Regions from separate parts of the Streptomyces sp. NBC_01390 genome, predicted to be linked through region 3. Evidence: riboswitches for the same ligand, from Rfam matches in the RefSeq annotation. Region 3 holds a riboswitch; each other region holds the start of a gene.

Region 1 (3,913 bases), 1.0 Mb from region 3:
CGTCGCCCAGCTGCCCGACGCGCGTGTGCAGATCACCGGCGGCGCCGGATACGACGACTCCGGCCTGCTGCGCCTGGCGGCGGGCGAGTCCTTCACCACGCCCGTCTTCGCGGGGCTGTGGACCGACTCGGGGCACGGCGGGGCGAGCCGGGCGTGGCACACGTACCAGCGCGCGTTCGTCGTCCCCGACGCGGACCGGGACCGGCCCGTGCTCTACAACTCCTGGGAGGCCACGGAGTTCGACATCTCCGAGGAGCAGCAGGGGACGCTGGCCCGGCGGGCCGCCGCGATCGGTGTCGAGCTGTTCGTCGTGGACGACGGCTGGTTCGGGGCCCGGACCAGCGACCGGGCCGGTCTCGGTGACTGGACGCCGAACCCGGACCGCTTCCCGGCGGGTGTCAAACCGCTCGCCGAGTACGTGCAGGCCCTGGGTATGCGGTTCGGCATCTGGGTCGAGCCGGAGATGGTCAACCCCGACAGTGACCTGTACCGCGCGCACCCCGACTGGGTGCAGTTTCAGCAGGGACGGAAGCGGACGGAGTTTCGCAATCAACTCGTCCTGAACCTCGCCCGTGAGGATGTCCGCGAGTACCTCTGGGAGCAGCTCGACGGGCTGCTCTCCAGTGCCCCGATCGACTATGTGAAGTGGGACTTCAACCGTTGCTTCACCGACGCCGGCTGGCCCGGCGAGGACTACCCCCAGCGGCTGTGGGTCGACCACGTGCACGGGCTGTACGCCCTGCTGGACCGGTTGCGGGCGGCCCACCCCACGGTGGCCTTCGAGTCCTGCTCCGGTGGCGGCGGCCGGATCGACCTGGGGGTCCTCGCCCGTACGGACCAGGTGTGGACCTCCGACAACACCGACCCGCTGGACCGCCTCGCCATCCAGGAGGGCTTCAGCCAGATCCATCCGGCGCGGGTCATGGCCGCCTGGGTCACGGACAGCCCGAACACCCAGCTCAACGGCCGGGTCAGCTCGTTGCGCTTCCGGTTCGTGAGTGCGATGGCCGGGGTGCTCGGCGTCGGCGGCGACCTCGCCCGGTGGACGGAGGAGGAGCTGACCGAGGCCGGGGAGTGGGTGGGGCTCTACAAGGAGATCCGGCCCGTCGTACAGCGCGGCGACCTCTACCGGCTGCGGCGGCCGACCGGTGGACTGAGCGCGGTGCAGTACGTGCTCGGGGACGAGACCGTCGTCCTCGCCTGGCTCCAGGCGCAGCACCACGGTGAGCCGCTTCCGGCGCTGCGGCTGCGCGGGCTCGACCCGTCGGCGACGTATGAATGCCGCGAAACGGGCGAAATCCACAGAGGGGCCGTGCTGTTGCATCGCGGCCTGCGAACCGGGCTGAAGGGTGACCTCGATGCGGCAGTTTTCCGACTGCGTCGCATCTGACACTTCTGTCCGTTATGGCGCCTTAATTACAACTCGCCGGGAAATGGGGGTTGCTGTGAATCGGGCGCGTGAGCAGGGTCATATTCGTGACGGTGTGTCGCCGTCATGTTCACGTAATTTCGGCGTGATTAAAGGAAGTTCAAGGGGCTGAAAGATCCGGAATTCACGGACAGTGACCGGGAATTCCGGGGAGGATCACAGGAAACCCGTACACAGGGAACCTGAAGCTTGTTTCCGTGCGTCTTGGTCGCTTACGTTCGCCACCAATCCGGACGGACGCCCAATCCTGCCGCCGCCCGGAGCCCCCATCGAACACCCGAGTACGGCAGGAGCGGGGGACCCACAGGTAGAACGCCTGTTCCGGTCTCTGGAACAGGCTTGGGGTTAAGTCACGTTCAGGCGTGGCCGGACATCTCCAGTCCGCACCCGACAGCTCACCTCGCAGGCGACGGAGAGGAATTCGTCATGCCCGCGAAGGGTAAGCACCGCCGTCCGAAGTCCCAGCGATTCACTCGCTCGATAGCCGTCGCCGGAACCGGCGGAGCGGCTCTCGCCCTGCCGTTGCTGGGAGCCACCGGCGCCCATGCGGCCACGGCGGAGTCCACGACTCAGGCTGTTCAGTCGCTTTCGGAATCAGCCAAGTCCGTAACGGCCGATTCCGTTTCCGTGCACACGGCAAAGACCGAAAAGGCTGCCGCAGCGAAGAAGTCGGGCGTCAGGACCTACGCGGTCCGGTCCGGCGACTACCTCTCGAAGATCGCCCATGAGGAGAGCGTCAGCGGTGGCTGGCAGAAGCTCTACTCGGACAACCGGACCGCCATCGGCGCCGACCCGAGCCTGATCCACCCCGGTCTGAAGCTGACGATCGGCAAGAAGGCCGCGTCGACCTCGTCGTCCGCCGTGGAGTCCTCGTCCTCCTCGAAGTCCACGCGGAAGACGGAGTCCAAGCCTGCCGCCGAGAGCGCGACGGCCGACACCTCCACGACGACCGAGGCCGCCGACACCAGTAGCTCCAGCAGTTCCAGCGGCTTCACCCTTCCCGTGACCGGCGCCACCATCGGCACCGGTTACCACGTGGCGGGCAGCATGTGGTCCAGCGGCTACCACACGGGCGTCGACTTCGTCGTCCCGACCGGCACCTCCCTCAAGGCGGTCGGCGCCGGCACCGTCGTCTCCGCCGGCTGGGGCGGCGCGTACGGCAACCAGGTCGTCATCAAGCTCGCCGACGGCTACTACGCCCAGTACGGCCACCTCTCCCAGCTCTCCGTCTCGGCCGGCCAGACCGTGAGCGAGGGGCAGCAGATCGGTCTCTCCGGCGCCACGGGCAACGTGACCGGACCGCACCTGCACTTCGAGATCCGCACCACTCCGGACTACGGATCCGACATCGACCCGGTCGGCTACCTCCGCTCGAAGGGTGTCGCCGTCGGCTGACGCGCACCTCGTGCACGGACGTCCGTCAAGGATGTCCACCCAGTGCATCCACGTACATCCACCGAAGGCCGGCCCCGATCCCGGGTCCGGTCTTCGGCGGTCTCCGACGTACTACGTCGGCTGCGGCGCCAACGCCAACACCGCGACCCGGCTGCGCCGTTACGCCACTTCAGGATCACCGACTTCAGCGTCCGTGAGCTGCGTCTCCCCGTTATTCCGGGTTGACCAACACTTGACACGTGGCTTATCTCACCACACGTCAACCCCTTCCTACGGTCGCGTAGCTCACATCGGAAGGTGAATCATGGGCCGATGTGGCAGACGATTCGAAGAATGACAGCAGAGCAGTGATCGGGTCGTACGTGGCGGTGGGGGACAGCTTCACCGAGGGCGTCGGCGACCCCGGCCCCGACGGGGCGTTCGTCGGCTGGGCGGACCGCTTCGCGGTTCTGCTCGCCGACCGGCGCCCCGAGGGCGACTTCGACTACACGAACCTCGCGGTACGCGGGAGGCTGCTCGACCAGATCGTGGCCGAACAGCTCCCCGTCGCCAGGGAGCAGGCGCCGGACCTGGTCTCCTTCTGCGCGGGTGGCAATGACATCATCCGGCCCGGCAGCGACCCGGACGAGGTCGCCGAGCGATTCGAGCGGGCGGTGATCGGCCTCACCTCGGAGGTCGGCACCGTGATGGTGACGACCGGGTTCGACACCCGCAACGTCCCTGTCCTGAAGCACATGCGCGGCAAGATCGCCACGTACAACGGCCACCTCCGGGCCATCGCCGACCGGTACAACTGTCCGGTCCTCGACCTGTGGTCCCTGAAGACCATCCAGGACCGCAGGGCCTGGGACGGCGACCGGCTCCATCTGTCGGCGGAGGGCCACACGCGCGTGGCGCTGCGCGCGGGGCAGGTGCTCGGCCTCGAAATCCCGGCCGACCCGGACCAGCCCTGGCCGTTGCTGCCTCCCCGGGGCACCTTGGAGATCCGCCGCGACGACGTCCAGTGGGCCCGCGAGTACCTGGTCCCGTGGATCGGGCGGCGGCTGAGGGGAGAGTCGTCGGGGGACACCGTGACGGCCAAGGGGCATC
Region 2 (3,913 bases), 2.5 Mb from region 3:
GATCGGTCATGCGCAGCCGCCGCTCGGGCGTCTCGGAGAGATACGCCAGGATCGTGTAATAGAGGTGCGGCATCCCGGCGTCCTGCTGGAGCTGCCGGTCGAGCGCGTCCTCCAGAAGCAGGGAGGCCGCGACGTACGCGCGCCACGCGCGCTGCTCCTCGAGGGTGAGCCAGCGGGTCGTCATGACACCAGTGTAGGTTTGTTTAAAACTTGAACCAAGCTCGCCCGGTCAAGAAGAGCTCGCCGGTCAAGAGCTCGCCGGTCACGAGCTCACTGGTACAAGAAGAGAGTGCCCCATGCCCCTCCCGCACGTCCTGTTGTCCGCCGCCGTCTCTCTCGACGGCTACCTGGACGACACCGGCCCCGAGCGGCTGCTGCTCTCCAGCCCCGCCGACTTCGACCGCGTCGACGAGGTACGGGCGGCCAGCGACGCCATCCTCATCGGCGCCGGCACCATCCGCGCCGACAACCCGCGTCTCCTGGTCAACTCGCCCGAGCGGCGGGCCGCGCGGCTGGCGGCCGGAAAGCCCGAGTATCCGCTCAAGGTGACCGTGAGCGGATCGGGGGAGCTGGACCCGGCCGCCAACTTCTGGCACACGGGTGGCGAGAAGGCCGTGTACACGACGGACAAGGGTGCCGAACAGGCCCGGCGGGCCGGCCTCGGCGCCGATGTCGACATCGTGGCCCTGGGCCCCGGCGCGCTCGACTGGCGAGCCCTGCTCGAACACCTGCATGACGTACGGGGTGTCCGGCGCCTCATGGTCGAGGGTGGTGGCACCGTCCACACCCAGCTTCTCCGGCAGGGCCTCGCCGACGAACTCCAGCTCGTCCTCGCGCCCCTCTTCGTCGGCGACCCCGACGCCCCCCGTCTCTTCGGCCCCGGCGGCTACCAGGGCGGCCGGCTCCGGCTCACGGAGACGCGCCGTATCGAGGACGTCGTCCTGATGCGGTACGAGCCCACGGCCCCCGGCGCCGGCCCGCTCGCCTCCGCCGCCGACCGGCACTGGCTGGCACTGGCGTGCGAACTGGCCCAGCTGTGTCCGCCGTCGCGAACGGCGTTCAGCGTGGGGGCGGTGGTGGTGGCCGCCGACGGTACGGAACTGGCGCGCGGGCACTCCCGGGAGGGCGGCGACCCGGTCGTGCACGCCGAGGAGTCCGCGCTCGCGAAGCTCGACCCGGCCGACCCCCGGCTCCGGACGGCCACCGTCTACAGCAGCCTGGAGCCCTGTGCCCGCCGAGCCTCCCGCCCCGCCCCCTGCGCCCGGCTGATCCTCGACGCGGGCGTCCGCCGGGTGGTCACCGCCTGGCGTGAGCCGGACACCTTCGTGGTGGCGGCGGACGGGAACGGGCTGCTCTCCGGGGAGGGCGTCGAGGTCGTCGTACTCCCCGAGTTCGCGGAGCGGGCCAAGGCCCCCAACGCCCACCTGCCCGGCTGACGTGCCGCTTCCGCGGGGCCCGGGCACCGGACCCCGACCGAGGCTGGTGATCGAGGTCCCGCGGATGGCGTATAGTTGTGTTCAGCGGCGCGGGGTGGAGCAGCTCGGTAGCTCGCTGGGCTCATAACCCAGAGGTCGCAGGTTCAAATCCTGTCCCCGCTACTGAAGGCCCAGGGCCGGAAAACCACGAAAGTGGCTTTCCGGCCCTGAGTCGTTCCCTGAGTCGTTTGTGCCCGCGTCGATCGCGTCGAAGGTCGGCTGTCATCGCCTGTCACCAAGGGTGAGTGAACGATCTCGTTCCGCATAACATCTGACACTCCGTCAAAACTCGGCAGTCACTTACGGCATGGTCAACTCGCCCGATTTTCACCGGTGGTGACCCAGAAAGTCCTCGGGAAAAGGATTAACGATCAACGGGAACAGCTTGGAATCCGGTGTCCAGGTCTATTAACGTTCGATAACGCAGCGCGGTAGTCCCAGCCGTCACAAGAGTCGGCTCCGTGCGCAAGTGCCTAATCCCGCAAGGGAACCGGGGAACCACCAACTTGGGGTGAATCGCTCGTCCGCCTCCGTGGCAACACGGCCGGTATACGCGCGTAGGAGACCTTCCTGCTCCGAACCCGTCAGCTAACCCGGTAGGCGAGAAGGAAGGAAAGGAGCACGCCCACGTGGCGTCAAACCCGCCCGCCCCAGAAGCCCCCTCCGTGCCGAACCGGCGCAGCAGCGAGACCGAGGACGGGAAGATCCCGACCTTCGGCTTCGGCAGCTACCGCACCGACGAGGGCCCCTGGGAGGAGTGGAATCCCAGCGCGGACTCCACCCGCCCTGTTCGCGGCCGGCACCGCGTCGGCAAGCAGCGCGGCGGAGGGCTCGCCCGCAGCTCCACCGTTCTCGGCGTCGGCGTCATAGCCGCTGTCGGCGGGGCCGGCATGGCCACCGCGCAGAGCGGCAAGCCGCCGGTCTCCATCTCCATCCCCGACCTGCCCTCGGTCGGCTCGCCCTTCACGCACGACTCGGACGACGAGCCCAAGGGCTCCGCCACCGCGCTCAGCAGCGTCGGCGTGACTCCCGAGGAGACCGAGCAGGGCACCAGCGACGCCGGCGAGGCCCTGCGCAGCCGCATCATCCTCCAGGCCGAGCAGCAGAAGGACCAGGCCGAGGCCAAGGTCCAGCAGGCCGCCCAGGACGCCGCCGCGAGGAAGGCCGCCGCCGAGGCCGCCAAGGTGAAGCGGGAGGCCGCGGCCAAGGTCGCCGCCGAGAAGAAGAAGATCGCGGAGGCCGCGGCGGCGAAGGTGGAGGCCGCGCGTCTCGCCACGCTCGCCAAGCAGTACACGCTGCCGACCTCCTCGTACACGATCACCGGGACGTTCGGTCAGGCCGGCTCGCTGTGGTCCTCCGGCTACCACACCGGCCTCGACTTCGCTGCGCCCACCGGTACGCCGATCAAGGCCATCCACAGCGGCACGGTCACCGAGGCGGGCTGGAGCGGCTCGTACGGCTACCGCACCATCCTCACCCTCGACGACGGCACCGAGCTGTGGTTCGCCCACCAGTCGTCGATCAACGTCAGCGTCGGCCAGAAGGTCGCCACGGGTGACGTCATCGGCCGCGTCGGCGCCACCGGCAACGTCACCGGGGCCCACCTCCACCTGGAGGTGCACACCAGCAGCTCGGACAGTGCCGGCATCGACCCGATGGCGTGGCTGCGGAGCATGGGCCTCAACCCGTAGAGCCGAAGCCGTAGAGCAGTAGAAGCCGCATCCTAGAGGCCGGGGAGGCACTTTCCCCGGCCTCTTGCTGTGCGTCGTTCACACAGTCTTCGTGAACCGGACGGAATGGGGGCCTCCGTGGCGGGCGTTGACGACGAGCATGACTGCTCTTCGCAAGCTCGGCTCATCGGACCTGGAAGTCTTCCCGCTCGCCCTCGGTGGCAACGTCTTCGGCTGGACCGCCGACGAGACGCAATCCTTCGAGGTGCTCGACGCCTACGCCGCGGCCGGCGGCAACTTCATCGACACCGCCGACGTCTACTCGGCCTGGGTCGACGGCAACAAGGGCGGCGAGTCCGAGACGATCATCGGCAACTGGCTGAAGGCGCGGGGCAACCGCTCGGACATCGTGGTCGCCACGAAGGTCAGCCAGCACCCCGAGTATCCCGGCCTCTCCGGCGGCAACATCAAGGCCGCCGCCGACGCCTCCCTGCGCCGCCTCGGCACCGACCACATCGACCTGTACTTCACGCACTTCGACCAGCCCGAGGTGCCCGTCGAGGAGATCATCGGCGCCCTCGACGAACTGGTGACCGCGGGCAAGGTGCGGTACATCGCCGCCTCCAACCTCTCGCCCGAGCGGCTCCAGGACTCGCTGGACTTCTCCGACCGTGAGGGCCTGGCCAAGTACGTGGCCATCCAGCCCCACTACAACCTGGTCTCACGCGACACCTACGAGGGCCCGCGGCGCGACATCGCCTCCCGTAC
Region 3 (3,913 bases):
ACCTGGCGCTCACCGTCCTCGGCGGCGGCGAGTCCTCCCGCCTCTACAACCGGCTCGTACGGCGGGACCGTACGGCGGTCGCGGCCGGGTTCGGCCTGCTGCGGCTGGCCGGAGCACCCTCCCTGGGGTGGCTGGACGTGAAGACCTCCGCGGACGTCGAGGTGCCGGTCATCGAGGCCGCTGTCGACGAGGAGCTCGCCCGGTTCGCCGCGGAGGGCCCGACGGCCGAGGAGATGGAGCGCGCGCAGGCCCAGTTGGAGCGCGAGTGGCTGGACCGGCTCGGTACGGTCGCGGGCCGTGCCGACGAACTGTGCCGCTTCGCCGTGCTGTTCGGCGACCCGCAGCTCGCCCTGACCGCCGTGCAGCGCGTCCTCGACGTGACGGCGGAGGAGGTCCAGGAGGCAGCCAAGGCCCGGCTGCGACCCGACAACCGCGCGGTGCTCGTCTACGAGCCGGTCTCCGAGGTGACGGCCGAGGACGCGGATCCGCCCAAGGACCCCGAGGCCGAGGCCACGGTCGAAGCCGGCGACGAGAACGAGGAGGCGGCCAAGTGACCGAGCTCGCCACGATGGAGTTCCACCCCCAGCCCCAGGCGGGAGAGGCCAGGCCCTGGGCCTTCCCGGCCCCCGCACGCGACACGCTCGGCAACGGTCTGACCGTCCTGCGGTGCCACCGCCCCGGCCAGCAGGTCGTCGCCGTCGAGGTGCTCGTCGACGCCCCCCTGGAGGCGGAGCCGGCCGGTCTGGACGGCGTGGCCACGATCATGTCCCGGGCCTTCTCCGAAGGCACCGACAAGTACTCCGCCGAGGAGTTCGCCGCCGAGCTGGAGCGCTGCGGCGCCACCCTCGACGCGCACGCCGACCACCCCGGTGTCCGCCTCAGCCTCGAAGTCCCCGTGTCGCGGCTCCCCAAGGGGCTGGGGCTGCTGGCCGACGCCCTCAGGGCGCCCGCGTTCTCGGAGAGCGAGATCGAGCGGCTGGTGCGCAACCGGCTGGACGAGATCCCGCACGAGACGGCCAACCCGGCCCGCCGCTCCGCCAAGCAGCTGTACAAGGAACTGTTCCCGGCGTCCTCGCGCATGTCACGTCCGCGCCAGGGCACCGAGGAGACGGTCGCGAAGATCGACGCGGCGGCCGTCCGCGCCTTCTACGAGAGGCACGTCCGGCCCGCCACGGCCACCGCCGTGGTCGTCGGTGACCTCACCGGCGTCGACTTGGACGCGCTGCTCGGCGAAACCCTGGGGGCCTGGGCGGGCTCGTCGGCCGAGCCGCGTCCGGTGCCGCCGGTGACCGCCGACGACACCGGCCGGGTCGTCATCGTGGACCGGCCGGGTGCCGTGCAGACCCAGTTGCTCATCGGCCGTATCGGCGCCGACCGGCACGACCGTGTCTGGGCCGCCCAGGTCCTCGGCACGTACTGCCTCGGCGGCACCCTCACCTCCCGTCTGGACCGCGTCCTGCGGGAGGAAAAGGGCTACACCTACGGTGTGCGGGCGTTCGGCCAGGTCCTGCGCTCGGCTCCGGACGGCACAGGGGCCGCGCTGCTCGCCATCAGCGGCTCCTTCGACACCCCGAACACCGGTCCCGCCCTGGAGGACCTCTGGAAGGTGCTGCGCACCCTCGCGGCCGAAGGGCTCACCGACGCCGAGCGTGATGTCGCGGTGCAGAACCTGGTCGGCGTCGCCCCGCTCAAGTACGAGACCGCGGCGGCCGTGGCGAGCACGCTGGCCGACCAGGTCGAGCAGCACCTGCCCGACGACTACCAGGCGACGCTGTACCGCCAGCTCGCGGCGACCGGCACCGTGGAAGCCACCGCGGCGGCCGTCAACGCCTTCCCGGTGGACCGGCTGGTGACGGTCCTCGTCGGCGACGCGGCGACGATCGAGGGGCCCGTCCGGGCCCTCGGCATCGGTGAAGTGAGCGTCGTCCCCGCCGAGTAGCGGCATCGGCGTACACGACAGGGGCCCGGTGACGGCAGCGTCACCGGGCCCCTCTTTGCCCATGCTTTGTCCGTGTTGATGCGCAAGTTGCCCGTATTGGTGGAGAGGTTGACAGTCTGCACTGTGGCATGTGCGACAAAACCCGTGATCGGTTTGTTGATTGAAAGAGGTCCCGCTTAGCGTCTGTCCGGCTGTCCGTCATGCAGTGCGCCGCAGCCGCGGCACCGGGCAGTCATCGCCGAGTCCCCGTACGGCGCGAGCCAGGGGAGCCGGGGACCCACCATGTGCAGTCCCTGGGGTGAATCGGACGCCCGCGCGCGCAGCGAGGGGGTCCGTAGGAGACCTTCCTGCTCCGAACCCGTCAGCTAACCCGGTAGGCGAGAAGGAAGGAAAGGACCAGCCACTACATGGCGTTCACCCGCGCCACCGGGAAGCACCGTCGTCCCAGCCGCCCCAGCCTTGTCACCCGTACGACCGCCCGCGCTGCCGGCGTAGCCGCCCTCGCGACCACCGGCGTCGTCGGCTCCCTCGCCGCCCCGGCGCTCGCGGCGGAGTCCGCCGTCGAGCAGACCGGACTCACCCCGGTGATCTCCATCGGCGAGTCGCTCGCCGCCCAGATCGACGCCCAGGCCGCCGCCCAGGAGCAGGCCGCCGAGAAGGCCGCCGCCGAGAAGAAGGCCGTGGCCGCCGCGCAGAAGGAGGCGGAGGAGCGCGTCAAGGAGGCACGCGAGGCGCAGGCCCGTGCCGCCCGCGAGGCCGAGCGCAAGCGCCTCAACAGCTATGTCGCCCCGATCTCCGGCTCGTACATCTCCACGGGCTACAAGGCGGGCGGCGGCATCTGGTCCTCCGGCAGCCACACCGGCATCGACTTCCACGCCGCGTCGGGCACCACCGTGCACGCGGTGGGCTCCGGCACCGTCGTCGAGGCGGGCTGGGGCGGGTCGTACGGCAACAACATCGTGATCAAGATGATCGACGGTACCTACACTCAGTACGGTCATCTGTCGTCCATCAACGTCTCCGTCGGCCAGACGGTCACCCCAGGGCAGCAGATAGGCCTCTCCGGGGCCACCGGCAACGTCACAGGTCCGCACCTCCACTTCGAGGCGCGCACGACCCCGGAGTACGGCTCGGACATCAACCCCGTCGCCTACCTTCGCTCGCACGGTGTGAACGTCTGACGAACCCGCGCACCACTTGTCGTGGCCCCGGCTCCCCGAGCCGGGGCTTTCGGCGTTTCGGAGGGTGGTGTGTCCAAAAAATATCCATGGATTCCGGCCTGCCGTCGGAAATTCCGGTTCTCTGCAATAGAGTCACTGAACACACGTCAATCGTCGACGTTTCACGGGGATTAAAGCGGAGGTCGGACATGCGTATTCCGGCGCACTCGGTATGCACGGCGATCCGGGACGACATCGTCGCCGGTGTCTACGAGCGCGGCAGCCGGCTCACCGAGGAACTGCTGGCGCGCCGGTACGGCGTCTCGCGCGTCCCTGTTCGCGAAGCCCTGCGCACGCTGGAGGCCGAGGGCTTCGTGGTGACCCGGCGGCACGCGGGCGCGTGCGTCGCGGAACCCACCGAGCCGGAGGCCTCCGACCTGCTGGAGATGCGCATGCTCCTGGAACCGCTGGGCGCCTCCCGGGCCGCCCAACGGCGGACCGAGGCACACCTCAAGGTGCTGCGCGGCCTGGTCAGGCTGGGTCAGGAACGGGCCAGGAGGGGCAACAGCGAGGATCTGCGCTCCCTGGGGGGCTGGTTCCACGAGACGCTCGCCCAGTCCTCCGGAAGCCATGCCCTGGCCTCGACGCTCACCCAGCTCCGGCACAAGATCGCCTGGATGTACTCGGTGGAGGCGCCGGCCAGCCCGGTCGACTCCTGGGCGGAGCACGGGGCGATCGTGGACGCGGTGGCGCGAGGCGACAGTGAGCGGGCGCGGGCGATCACAGCGCTGCACACCGAGCGGGCGACCGCCGC
Region 4 (3,913 bases), 7.9 Mb from region 3:
GGGGAGAAGAGCAGGACGGGCCCGGTGGCGTTCTTGGAGTCGCGTACGGCGAGCGGTCCGGCCGGGACATCGGTGTCCGGACGGGCCGTCTCCACACAGTTGTTCGCGCCGGTGCTGTAGCTGCTGCGCAGCCATCGCACACCGGGCGGTTCGACGACGGACGGTACGTTCCGAGGCAGTGCGGTCATGGTGCCTCCTCACACGCCGTAATGCAGACCGGCGATGAAATCCAACGAGTCCTCGGGCGAAAGGGCGTGGATCTGAAGGGTGTTGAAGGCCTCGCTGTAGGCCCGGAGGTCTTCTTTCCGTTCGAGGTAGAGGCTACTCATCATCTGGTCGAGAACAACCACATCCAAGTCAGAAGTGCTCGGAAAGGAGAAGATAACGAAAGGCCCGGTAATACCGATATACGCCCCTGCGGTGAACGGCAGGATCTGCAGCCGCACTTGAGGCAGTTGGGCCGCTTCCAAAAGCCACGCCAGCTGACGTGTCATCACCTCGGGTCCGCCCACCTCGCGGCGCAGCACCGCCTCGTCGAGGACCGCGCTCAGCTCCAGCGGCCGGTCCGAACGCAGCACGTCCTGCCGGGCCAGCCGCACCTCGACCAGCGCGTCGAGCCGCTTCTCTTCCAGGCCGTCCACCGCGGCCCGGGTCACCGCACGGGCGTACTCCCGGGTCTGCAGCAACCCCGGCACCACCGAGGTCTCCAGCGTGCGCATGGTGCCTGCCTGCGACTCCAGGCTGATGAAATCCCGGTAGGCGGGCGGCAGTACGCCACGGTAGGCATGCCACCAGTTGTGCCGGTCGCCGTCCTCGGTCCCCGCCAGTACGAGCAGCAGCTCACGCGACTCGCCCTCGGGAACGGCGTACGCGTCCAGAAGTAACCGGACGTCCGCCGGTTTCACGCCGCTCGCACCTGTCTCGATCCGGCTCACCTTCGACTGGTGCCAGCCCACCAGACGGGCCGCCTGACCGCTTGTGAGCCCGGCCCTGGCACGCAGCGCGCGCAGTTCGGCACCCAGCTTTCGGCGGCGCACCGCGGGACCGTACTGCATGGGCCACCCCTTACTCCTGATGAGCCGCCCGAATACGTTCTGGGGTCGCAGAGTTCACCGCTTCGAGCGACAGATATATGCATATCTTGGTGGATCGCACCCCGTGACCGGCGCCGGAATGGCAGTCTGGCGCGAAGCACCAGTCCGGGACCGTACTCGAATCAGCCGCTCCGTGTCGGGCCCCGGTCCTGTGGGAAAGGGACGACGTCGCCATGGCAGACCACCTGGAAGCATCCGTCACTCTGCCGAGCGATCCCGCCTCGGTCTCCGCCGCCCGCGCGTATGTCGCCAACGTGCTGGCGGAATGGGGCCTGCCGGGTGACTCCGAAGCCGCCGACAGCATCCGCCTGATCATCTCGGAACTCGCCACGAATGCCGTACAGCACACCTTCGGGTTGTCACCCACCTTCACGGTGGACATCGCCCTCGATCGTGACGAAAACCTGCGCATCGGGGTGACCGACAGCCACCCGCGTTTCCCCAAACGGCTGCCCGCCGCCGTGCAGCAGGACAACGGGCGCGGGATGGTCATCATCCGCTGGCTGACCGCCGAGTCGGGCGGCAAACTGCGGGTCCGCCCCACTCGGGAGGGCGGCAAGACGGTGTCGATCGAACTCCCGTGGACGGTCCCGGCCAGGCCTCCGGTGACCGCGGTCGGACAGCAGGAGCCGTGACGCCGCGCCGACGGGCTTCGGCGCGCTGTTCCCGCTGGAGGCGTCGCTGTCGCTGTGAACGGGGCCCGGGGCGGGCCGGCGGCTCCTGGCCGCCGGCCCACCCCGGGGAGGTCAGCTGACCCGGCCGTACCAGACGCTCTTCGTCCAGATCTTCTGGAGCTTCACGACATCCCCAGTCTTCGGGGAGTGCCAGATCTTTCCCTTCCCGGCGTAGATGCCCACGTGGTAGACGTTCGAGCCCGAGTGGAAGAAGACCAGGTCCCCGCCCCTGCGGCTCTTGGCGGAGATGTGCTTGGTCTTGTTGTACTGGGCCGCCGCCGTACGTGGCAGGGACTTGCCCGCCTTCTTGTACGAATACTGCGTCAGACCGGAGCAGTCGAACCTCTTCGGTCCCGCGGCGCCGTACTTGTACGCGGAGCCCTTCTTCGAAGCCGCGATCTGAAGTGCCTTCGTCGACGGTGCGACCGCCGCGGCGGCGTTGGTCGCGACACCGGGGATCACCAGGCTGCCGCCCACGGCGGCGAGGGTGAGAGCCGAGGCCGTACCGGCCCGGGTCATCAGCGACGGGACACGATTGAGCGCAGACATGCGCAACCCTTCGTCAGCCGCCTGTGAAGGATGACCTGTCGGATTCGGGCTGGCGAAGTTGCCCGGCCGCTGACGCGGCTTCACCCCAAGGGCTGCTCGGCCCGGTCATGGCGTGACCGTTCCGGCGACCCGTCGTGCTTGGGTCCTCCACTCCTGCCGATGCACATCTGTCGACCGGTCATCCAGGCGGCGGCAGGACTCGGCGTCCGCCCGGATCGCCCCGCCGCTTGTGGCGGGGGCTTGTCGTCAGGAAGGGATCTTGGCTCATGGAAGTGGGAAAATCCCAATGGAAACGGGGCTTTGTGGGGTTACTCACCGCTGGCCCGTTCGGGTGGACACCCGTACCCACGAAGGACTTTCGAGGGGGTCGCGCACCCTCGGACCAGGGGTTGAGCGGTCTCGATTCGGTTACGAACCGTGCGTGTCGCGCAAGTCGAGCGGGCCGGACGGGGGATCCGCGACTACTCCGAACGGGGGATGCCGCCTAGTCACTTCCCCATCCGTTCCGGACAGTCCGTCACCTGACGGATGAGCCCGCCTGATGCGGTCCCGTGGATGCGGCGCGTCAACCGGCGGGCTCACGAGGAACGGTGACGCGCGCCGTGCGGCGCTCCCCGTCCAGGACGCGCAGCGCACGCGCCAGCGTATGGGCGTGCACCTCGGCCTCGCCCCGCTGGTGCATCAGCTCCAGCGCGTCGCGCAACGCCACCGCCTTGGCGACGAGCGCCTGCGCGGCCCTCAGCCCGCGGTAGGTGTCGCCGTGATAGGCGGGATTGATACGGCCGAGCAGATCGGCCACTTCGAGGTAACGGTCGATCAACTCGCCCTCCGCGCGCGTCAGCGCGGGCAGCGGAGGAAGTTCGGGTGGAAGCATCGGCGGCTCACCTCGTACCGGGGGTGGGGTGCGACGACTTGCGGCTGGGCACGATCCGGTCCACCAGCCCGTATTCCAGAGCGGCCTGGGCGTCCAGGATCTTGTCCCGCTCGATGTCCGCGGCGACCCGCTCCGCGCTCTGGCCGGTGTGCCGTACGAGCAGTTCTTCCAGCAGGTTACGGACCCGGCCCAACTCCTGGGCCTGAATGGAGAGATCGCTCACCTGGCCGTGGACCGGCTCGGACAGCGAGGGCTGGTGGATCAGCACCCGGGCTCCCGGCAGCGCGCTGCGCTTGCCCGGCGTACCCGCGGCCAGCAGCACGGCCGCCGCGGAGGCCGCCTGCCCCAGGCAGACCGTCTCCACGTCGCAGGTGACGAACCGCATCGTGTCGTAGATCGCCGTCATCGCGCTGAACGAGCCGCCGGGGGAGTTGATGTACAGGGAGATGTCCCGGTCGGGCGCGAGGTACTCGAGATGCATGAACTGGGCCATCACGTCGTTCGCCGAGGTGTCGTCGACCGGCGTCCCGAGAAAGACGATCCGCTCTTCCAGGAGCTTCGAGTACGGATCGAGCGTCCGGCTCCCGGAACTGGTGCGTTCGGTGAACTCGGGCAGGACGTAACGGGCTGACGGGTCGTCGCTGGCGTTCATGGCGTGCGCCTCCTCGATGGCTTCCGTAAAAAATGTACAGGACGTACAGAGCCCGGCGCGAGGGGGTGCG

The links. Region 3 has a riboswitch for cyclic di-AMP ahead of OG241_RS41150 (M23 family metallopeptidase). Riboswitches for the same ligand answer to the same signal wherever they lie in the genome.
Region 1: it holds a riboswitch for cyclic di-AMP, as region 3 does, so the genes downstream of both, OG241_RS45725 (peptidoglycan DD-metalloendopeptidase family protein) here and OG241_RS41150 (M23 family metallopeptidase) in region 3, are expected to answer to the same signal.
Region 2: it holds a riboswitch for cyclic di-AMP, as region 3 does, so the genes downstream of both, OG241_RS30285 (M23 family metallopeptidase) here and OG241_RS41150 (M23 family metallopeptidase) in region 3, are expected to answer to the same signal.
Region 4: it holds a riboswitch for cyclic di-AMP, as region 3 does, so the genes downstream of both, OG241_RS05525 (C40 family peptidase) here and OG241_RS41150 (M23 family metallopeptidase) in region 3, are expected to answer to the same signal.

Annotation. Positions count from the first base shown of each region.
Region 1 covers NZ_CP109551.1:10,222,305-10,226,217, forward strand. Annotated here, with positions in the region: gene OG241_RS45720 (alpha-galactosidase) at 1-1,390, shown strand, start outside; cyclic di-AMP (ydaO/yuaA leader) riboswitch at 1,694-1,851, shown strand; gene OG241_RS45725 (peptidoglycan DD-metalloendopeptidase family protein) at 1,856-2,824, shown strand; gene OG241_RS45730 (DUF6250 domain-containing protein) at 2,856-3,125, shown strand; gene OG241_RS45735 (SGNH/GDSL hydrolase family protein) at 3,172-3,913, shown strand, end outside.
Region 2 covers NZ_CP109551.1:6,703,003-6,706,915, forward strand. Annotated here, with positions in the region: gene OG241_RS30270 (MarR family winged helix-turn-helix transcriptional regulator) at 1-184, opposite strand, end outside; gene OG241_RS30275 (dihydrofolate reductase family protein) at 297-1,436, shown strand; tRNA gene OG241_RS30280 (tRNA-Met) at 1,525-1,598, shown strand; cyclic di-AMP (ydaO/yuaA leader) riboswitch at 1,936-2,093, shown strand; gene OG241_RS30285 (M23 family metallopeptidase) at 2,105-3,166, shown strand; gene OG241_RS30290 (aldo/keto reductase) at 3,306-3,913, shown strand, end outside.
Region 3 covers NZ_CP109551.1:9,173,057-9,176,969, forward strand. Annotated here, with positions in the region: gene OG241_RS41140 (M16 family metallopeptidase) at 1-554, shown strand, start outside; gene OG241_RS41145 (M16 family metallopeptidase) at 551-1,939, shown strand; cyclic di-AMP (ydaO/yuaA leader) riboswitch at 2,166-2,333, shown strand; gene OG241_RS41150 (M23 family metallopeptidase) at 2,347-3,120, shown strand; gene OG241_RS41155 (GntR family transcriptional regulator) at 3,309-3,913, shown strand, end outside.
Region 4 covers NZ_CP109551.1:1,296,259-1,300,171, reverse strand. Annotated here, with positions in the region: gene OG241_RS05540 (DUF397 domain-containing protein) at 1-188, opposite strand, end outside; gene OG241_RS05535 (helix-turn-helix domain-containing protein) at 198-1,055, opposite strand; gene OG241_RS05530 (ATP-binding protein) at 1,268-1,729, shown strand; gene OG241_RS05525 (C40 family peptidase) at 1,841-2,317, opposite strand; cyclic di-AMP (ydaO/yuaA leader) riboswitch at 2,321-2,500, opposite strand; gene OG241_RS05520 (hypothetical protein) at 2,883-3,191, opposite strand; gene OG241_RS05515 (ATP-dependent Clp protease proteolytic subunit) at 3,199-3,843, opposite strand.